DNA from 2 places in the Paenibacillus sp. JNU01 genome. Region 2 is predicted to be linked to the other one. Evidence: predicted binding sites of a transcription regulator. Region 2 holds the regulator's gene; the other holds the start of a gene.
What was found. The regulator Rex, encoded in region 2, represses fermentation and respiration genes when NADH is low (regulators of the CRP and FNR family bind a similar motif). The targets are predictions, from matches to a motif close to TTGTGAAATATTTCACAA.
Positions count from the first base shown of each region.

Region 1: nadA (quinolinate synthase NadA) is a predicted target of Rex. The motif match lies at 2,334-2,351, and genes of this name have one in related genera.

Region 1 covers NZ_CP169723.1:4,085,877-4,090,298, forward strand. Annotated here, with positions in the region: gene ftsH (ATP-dependent zinc metalloprotease FtsH) at 79-2,124, shown strand; gene nadA (quinolinate synthase NadA) at 2,424-3,362, shown strand; gene nadB (L-aspartate oxidase) at 3,398-4,422, shown strand, end outside.
Region 2 covers NZ_CP169723.1:1,433,093-1,437,514, forward strand. Annotated here, with positions in the region: gene NLBNIHML_RS05975 (DUF5590 domain-containing protein) at 1-268, opposite strand, end outside; gene NLBNIHML_RS05980 (amidohydrolase) at 308-1,612, opposite strand; gene NLBNIHML_RS05985 (redox-sensing transcriptional repressor Rex) at 1,599-2,252, opposite strand; gene dinG (ATP-dependent DNA helicase DinG) at 2,472-4,422, opposite strand, start outside.

The DNA.
Region 1 (4,422 bases), 2.7 Mb from region 2:
GAGCTGTTCTTGGCTTCTGTTGAGAAGCCATGTCGGGCTATGTTAAAATAATTAAAGTGTCTCGAGAGGAGGTAGGGGATGAATCGGTTCATCCGGAATTCTGGTTTTTATTTGATTCTTTTTTTAGTTGTGGTGGGGATAGTCCAGTTCGTCAGCAATGGCGGCGAAGCCACCGATAATCCTAGATATGATCAGTTGCGTGCAGCGATCAAAGCCAACAATGTCTCTGAATTGACGGTTCAATTCAACGGTCAAACGTATCTCGTGACCGGTCAATACAAGAAGGCACCAGATGGCGCCAAATCAGAAAATTTCTCAACGTATATTCCTCCTACGGATGAGGCAATTAGTGAGCTTGTAGCTGCAAGTGAAACTAACAATTTCCAATATCATCAGGAGCCAATGAAAGGTGACAGCATCTGGTTGACGTTGCTGACTTCCTTTATCCCTTTGATCATTATGTTCCTGCTGTTCTTCTTCCTGTTTAATCAGGCTCAAGGCGGCGGCGGTAAAGTAATGAACTTTGGTAAAAGCCGTGCTCGTCTCTATAACGAAGAGAAGAAGCGGGTTACATTTGAAGATGTTGCGGGTGCTGACGAAGAGAAACAGGAACTTGTTGAGGTTGTAGACTTCCTCAAGGACCCTCGTAAATTCGCAGCAGTAGGTGCACGGATTCCTAAGGGCGTATTGCTCGTAGGTCCTCCAGGTACAGGTAAAACGTTGCTCGCTCGTGCGGTAGCCGGTGAAGCGGGTGTACCATTCTTCAGTATTTCAGGTTCCGACTTCGTGGAAATGTTTGTCGGTGTCGGTGCATCACGTGTACGTGATTTGTTTGAAAATGCAAAGAAAAATGCGCCATGTATCATCTTTATCGATGAGATTGATGCTGTAGGACGTCAGCGTGGTGCTGGTCTTGGTGGTGGTCACGATGAGCGTGAGCAAACACTTAACCAGTTGCTCGTTGAAATGGACGGTTTCGGAGCTAACGAAGGTATTATCATCGTAGCTGCAACGAACCGTGCAGATATTTTGGACCCTGCCTTGCTGCGTCCAGGACGTTTTGACCGTCAAATTACGGTTGACCGCCCTGATGTAAAAGGTCGTGAAGCTGTCCTGAAAGTACATTCCCGTAATAAACCACTGACTAAAGACGTGAAGATGGATATTATCGCGAAACGTACAACAGGTTTCTCTGGTGCAGATTTGGAGAATCTCTTGAACGAAGCGGCATTGCTAGCAGCACGTCGTAATCGTAAAGATATTTCCATGAAAGAAGTTGACGAAGCGATTGACCGTGTCATCGTTGGTACGGAGAAGAAAAGCCGTGTCATCAGTGATCGTGAGAAACGAATCGTTGCTTATCACGAAGCAGGCCATACCATTGTAGGATACTTCCTGGAACATGCTGATATGGTACATAAAGTGACCATTATCCCGCGCGGACGTGCGGGTGGATATGTAATCATGTTGCCAAAAGAAGACCGTATGCTGGTTACCAAGCAGGAACTGTTGGATAAAGTAACCGGACTTCTCGGAGGTCGTGTAGCTGAAGAATTGTTCATCGGAGAGATTGGTACTGGTGCATACAGTGACTTCCAGCAAGCGACAGGTATTGTTCGCAGCATGGTTATGGAATACGGAATGAGTGAGAAATTGGGACCTATGCAATTCGGAAGTTCACAAGGACAGGTATTCCTTGGTCGGGATATCGGTCATGAACAGAATTACTCGGATTCCATTGCGTATGAGATTGATCAGGAAATGCAACGCTTTATCAATGAATGTTATGAGAAATGTAAGGACTTGCTTGTTAAACATTCAAAAGAGATGCATCTGATCGCTCAAACTTTGCTTGAGGTAGAGACTTTGGAAATGGATCAGATCAAGCAATTGATCGAAACAGGTTCCTTAACTCCAAAAGCAGAGAACGACAATGATGGTGAAGGCACACCAACTGAAGGCGGAGAGCCAATCATCGACAACATCGGTGATGTGCGTGTCCGTATTCAAGGTAAAGATGAAACGCCTGAGCCACCAGCAGGAGATATTCCAAACGAGTCTCCGAATCTGGAAAAAGGTAATAACAATAACCCGGATGATGGCGGAACGAAGCCAACGTCTTAATGAATAATACATCTGGCTACGCCAGCAGGTGAAATCAGGAGAGCCCTTGGGCTCTCTTTTTTTGTCCATTATTTTAAAAGGGGATAGATACAGATAAACGGGAGTTAGATGGCGAACCAGTTAGCAAACAGGTGGTTAAGGTGCTGTACCGGGCCTTTTTCATTTATTGACAGAGTCGTGAACGTTGTGTAGATTAGTTGTTAAACCGCTTGTGATTCGTTTCTCAAGCGACATTAACGACTTAGGATGGCCCTACGAAACAGCGTATGACGCTGTCCCGATAAAGGAGAGGATCACAGGTGGAAGCTCTGGCTTTAGAGCGCAAGGCTGAGATGAACCGCGAGCTGCGTGAGCGGCTGATGGAATTGAAGAAGGAACGGAATGCCATTATTCTTGCCCATTATTATCAACGTGACGAGGTACAGGAGGTTGCTGACTTCCGTGGAGATTCGTTTTTGTTAGCCCAGAAGGCAGCACAAACCGATGCCGATGTAATTGTTTTCTGTGGTGTTCATTTTATGGGTGAAAGCGCTAAAATTCTGGCGCCGAACAAAACAGTTATTATTCCGGATGAACGTGCGGGCTGCCCGATGGCAGATATGGTGAACGTGGATGGACTACGCAAATTGAAAGCACAACACCCTAACGCCAAGGTGGTTACTTATATCAATTCCTCGGCTGAGATTAAGGCTGAGACTGACATCTGTTGTACTTCAGCGAATGCAGTTCGGGTTATTCAATCGGTGGATTCCGACGAGATTATCTGGGTACCTGATAAAAACCTGGGACATTACGTGCAGCAGCATACAGACAAAAAAATGATTATCTGGGAAGGTTACTGCAACACGCATGATATGCTCACAGTCAAGGATGTGGTGGAGATGAGAGCTAAGCATCCAAATGCAGAGTTTGTTGTTCATCCAGAGTGTCGCCCTGAAGTTGTGGAAATGGGTGATTTTGTGGGCAGCACAACAGCTATTCTGGAGTATTGCAAAAATTCATCAGCGAAGGAATTTATCGTAGGTACCGAAGATGGCACAGGATATCAGCTTCGTCTGGACAGTCCGGATAAACAGTTCCACTTTGCTACCAAGTTCCTCGTATGTCCCAATATGAAGGTGAACAACTTGAAGAAACTGGTGAAATGCCTGGAAACGATGAAGCCGCAGATCTACGTGCCACCGGCTGTTGCCGACAAAGCCAGAGAATCACTAGAGCGCATGTTGTTGGTAAAATAGGATGCGCTACTCTTGCTCCAAGACAGGTGAATAACATGATACCGCAATATTTAGTTGATTTTGATCTGTCTGCGCTACCCATGGTAGAGACGGATGTACTCGTTATAGGCTCAGGGATTGCTGGCTTGTTTACTGCTATTAAGGCCAGTGAACAACAACGTGTATTAATGATCACGAAGAAGTCATTACTTGAAAGTAACACCAGATATGCGCAGGGAGGAATCGCTGCGGTTATTGCTGAGGATGATTCACCTGCTTACCACTTGCAGGACACACTTGTTGCAGGAGCGGGTTTATGCCGCTCCGAGGCGGTAGAGGTATTGGTGAATGAGGGTCCGGACGGAGTGAAGGAACTGATTCGTCTGGGTACTTTGTTTGATCTGGAGAACGGCGAGTTGGCATTGACGCAGGAAGGTGCGCATAGCCACCGCCGTATTTTGCATGCCAACGGGGATGCCACGGGATATGAGATTGTACGTGCACTTGCTGTCGAAGTGAATGAGCATCCCGGGATTGAAGTATGGGATGAGCATTTTGTTGTTGACCTGATTACAGAGCGAGGGGAATGCATTGGCGCACTGGTTCAAAAGGATGACGGATCGCAAGTGTTCGTGAAAGCACAGGCAACCGTTCTTTGCTCTGGCGGGGCAGGGCAACTATACCGATACACAACGAACCCGGATGTAGCTACTGCCGATGGTGTAGCAATGGCCTACCGGGCTGGGGCTATCGTGCGTGACATGGAATTTATCCAATTCCACCCCACCTCTCTTTGTTACCCGGGGGCCCCGCGTTTCCTTGTGTCAGAAGCCGTACGCGGTGAAGGAGCATATTTGCGCAATGTGAAGGGCGAACGCTTCATGGATCGTTATCATGTCCAGCTTGAACTGGCCCCACGCGATATCGTGGCACGAGCGATTGTTAGTGAGATGGAGTCCACCAACAGTACGTTCGTGTATTTGGACATTACGCATGAACAGCCAGAGATGATCAAGCACCGGTTTCCTACCATATATGAGACTTGTATGCGTTATGGATTGGACATGACAACCGACTGGAT
Region 2 (4,422 bases):
ATTTAACCCAGACCATAACATCCTGGTTATCCTTGTTTTTGCCGAGCAGGGTCCAGTAGATGTTGTCAGAGCCTTCTTTATCACCCCAGATGTACTTACGCAATTCATCATAAGATGTAATGCCCAGTTGCTCCTGTGCTGCCTGTATGGCGAGCGCTTCTTCCTTACGCTGGTCCTGTGTGACATACACGTAATAACGCTGAAGTCCAAACAGAATCAGAACTAGTGCAAGCAGCGAAATCCATATCCACTTCTTTTTTTTCTTCAAAAGCCGAACTTCCTTTCCCTATGATGCTCCGCAATACAATTAACGAGCAAGCAAACCATCAAATGCCAATTGAGACTCACGCAAAATACGTTCTTCGTCCAGCGTCAGACATTCGCCATGTTTAACCACTTGTTTCCCATCTACCCATACGTGCTCCACATCTTTGGCAGAGGCTGAATAAATCGTATGCGAGATCAGGTCTGTATGTGGGTAGAAGTGTGCCTGTTCAATGTCCAGGGCGATGAAATCAGCCTTCATGCCTACCTGAAGCGCACCGGTATTGTTCAGGAAGATGGATTTAGCACCATATGAAGTTCCGAGTAGTAACGCTTCGCCCGCTGGCACGGCAGTCGGATCACCAGACACACCTTTGTGAATCAATGCAGCCAGTCTCATTTCTTCAAACATATCCAGGTTGTTGTTGCTTGCCGGTCCGTCGGTTCCAAGTGACACGGTAACTCCTGCTTTCAGTAATGCAGGTACCCGCGCAACACCGGAAGCGAGTTTCAGGTTACTTCCCGGGTTATGGGATACAGCCACATCATGGCGGGCCAAAATTTCAATCTCTTCATCATTCAGGTGCACCGCATGTGCTACCAGGGATGGACGGGAGAAAAAGCCCAGTTTCTCCAGATGTGCCACAGGACGCAGTCCATATTCTGTAACGTTCTGCTCCACTTCACGAAGCGTTTCCGACATATGTGTATGCAGAGGAAGGTTAAGATCATTTGCGACCTGTACAAGCTTCTCTATGTAGTCAGGAGGGCATGTATATGGTGCGTGTGGCGAGATTACGGTTGTGATGCGACCATCTGCCTGTCCATTCCACTCACGTGCAAACGCTGCCGACTCCTCCAGCTTCCGCAATTGCTCTTCTTCCGAGCACAGCCCGATTACACCACGTGCAAGTGCTGCTCTAACGCCGGATTGTTCCACAACTTTGGCAACCTGATCCATATGATCATACATGTCCAGGAAAGCTGTAGTTCCGCCTTTCAACATTTCAAGCACGGATAGCGAAGTTCCCCAATATACGTCTTGAGAAGTCATTTTTGCTTCCATCGGCCACATTTTTTCCTGCAACCATACTTGTAACGCAAGATCGTCCCCGTGTCCTCTAAGCAACGACATCGCTGCATGACCATGCGTATTGATCAGACCCGGCAGGAAGAACAATCCTTTTCCATCCACTTTGGTACAATTTTCGTCTCCATCCGGCAATGTCTCACCAATATGCACAATCTTGTCATTCTCGACAACCATGTATCCATGAACCACGTTCCATGTCGTGCCTTCATTAACGGCAAATTTGCCGTTGTGGATTACCCATCTATTTGTTGTCATCTTCCTCGTCGTCCTTTCCAGTCTCCAAGTAATAGGCCAAACTAAGCAGATCCGTTGTAAAGTCAGCATGGTGAATGCGGATATGTGGCGGTGTTTTTAGAATAGTTGGTGCAAAATTAAGAATCGCTTCGATTCCCGACTCAATAAGTTGATCGGCTACATTTTGAGCTTCCGTATCCGGAACTGTAATAATTCCGATGCGGATGTTATCTGTCTTAACCGCTTCCGTTAATTCATTCATTGGTTTTACCGTCAAACTGTTGATTTGACTACCAATCTTCGGTCCATATGCATCGAATACAGCAACAATCTTCATGTTGTCTTTCAGATATGCGTTGTAGTTGGACAAGGCCTGTCCCAGGTTACCAGCACCTACCAAAGCTACATTAATTTGCTGATCAATTTTGAGAATGTGACGAATTTTCTCGATCAAATAGGATACATCATACCCGATCCCTTTTCGACCAAAATCACCGAAGTAAGCCAGGTCTTTTCGAATTTGGGCCGGATTCAGATCCAGCCTCTGTCCAAGCTCTTGAGAAGAAACAGTAGCCACCTCACGCTGATGCAACTCGTTCAAATAGCGCAAGTATACAGGCAGACGTCGTACCACCGCTTCCGAAATTTTATCCGATTTCATTCTTGCTCCCCCTTACCAATGCCACGATAAAATAATAGATGAAAAGATGAGCATTCTGTATAAACTCAAAGATAGACGTGACATTTTATACAGAATGCTCTTTGTAATTTAGGTTATAAGTTCTTACGTGCAACTGCTTTAATCGGATACGGAAATATCTAATAAAGTTTAACGCCAAACGATAGTGTCATGCAATGATATAACGAACAAAGTTAACCATTATTCTTGTTCATTAAGAGGTTTTTCTAACCACTCGGTAATTCGGGGAACCATCTGCTCCGTGAGCATATGCTCCATTTTGGGACCAGGTAATGAATATAAAAAGAATTTGCCATAGTACGCTTCGATCACACGTGTATCATAAACAATGACAATACCTCTGTCCTTCGCTGTTCGCACCAATCGGCCAAATCCTTGCTTGAAACGAATGACCGCTTGCGGCACAGACAGTTTCATGAATGGATTTTTCTTTTGCTCCTGGAGCAATTCACTCTTGGCTTCAACCAACGGATGATTCGGCGGCTGGAAAGGCAGACGCACAATAGCGAGACAGGTCAGTGCTTCTCCCGGGATATCTACACCCTCCCAGAAGCTGCTTGTGCCCAAGAGTACCGTAGCTTTGGCATCCTGGAACCTGCGAGTCAACTTGGAGCGGCTTCCACTATCCACACCTTGACCCAACAACGAGATGTCGTTACCAGACAGTGCCTCCTTCAGCGGATCATAGACCTGTCGCAGCATCTTGTATGAAGTAAACAGAACCATCATGCGTCCACGCGTGGCAATTGCGGTCTCTGCGAGTGATTGCACCAGCATATTAACAAAGTGCGCATCACCCACACTGCCTTTCACACTTGGGAAATCACGCGGAATCACTAGAAGTGCCTGATCACGATAATTAAAAGGTGATGGCAGCATCGACGTTAAAAGCCGATTATTCTCAGAGGCTTCCTGTAAGCCAAGCTGCTCAATCATGAACTGGAATGACTTATCTACAGAGAGCGTAGCCGATGTAAGCACAACACTTTTCTTTTTATCAAAGAACAAATCCTTCAGTTGTGCACTGACATCGACAGGTACGGCGTACAGTTGAAGAGATTTACTGCGGAACTGACCGCTGGCTTCCATCCAGTACACCGTTTTGGCATCATCCATACGCATGAAGAATCGCAGATTCTCCTTCAATGTGGTCAGATCTTTCAGCAGTCCTGTAATGTCCGTAATCAGACTATCCGATTGATAATCATCCTGATCCTCTTTCACCTCAAGCAGCAATTTGTCCCCTTTGCGAACCAAATCGCCCAGAGTCACATAGATCTGGTTCTCCAGATCCTGCAACTCCTGCCATTTCGCAGGTTTCTGAGATGCCTTCAGGCGCAGGGAAAATTGCCCTGTCTCTCCCGGTGAAGCATCACTTCGTTCAGGCAAAAGACCGAACAGGGCATCGCTCATACGATCCCACAGTTCCTTAACCTCAACAGCTAGCGGGAACATCTGATCTACCATGGAGCCCCATTGCACCGAATTTTCATGCCCGGATAACTGCGAACGAAGCATAGGCAATTGTCCATTACGACTGTCTTTGAACAGACGGGTCAGGGTATGAACCAACGTGAAATATTTCATATGCATTCCAAGATGTTTACCCGCTACATCTTCCAGATGATGGGCCTCATCGATCACAAGACTCTCATAGGCTGGCAACAACTGATGTGCTGCTTTGACATCCGTAAACAATTTGGAGTGATTGGTTATTACGATATCAGACAACCCGGCCTCATGTTTGGCGCGATGATAGAAACATTTGCGGAACCATGGGCAGGATCTTCCCAGACAGGACTCGGATTCGCTCTGTACCGTCTCCCAGAAGTCGCCTCCGCGTCCGCTAAGGTTAAGCTCCTCATCATCTCCAGTTTCAGTCTGTGTGAGCCACACGATCATCTGAGCGGCTGTGAAATAATCCTCTTTGGGAGTGGCGAATTCACGTTTATTGATTTTGTGTTCAAATTTGCGCAGGCACAGGTAATGTCCACGTCCTTTGAAGACAGCAGCCTTAAACGGAAACGGAACCACTTGGGTCAGCATCGGAATATCTCGCTCTCTCAATTGCTCCTGCAAATTGATCGTATGCGTGCTGACCATGACTTTCTGTTCTTGTTTCACACTTTCG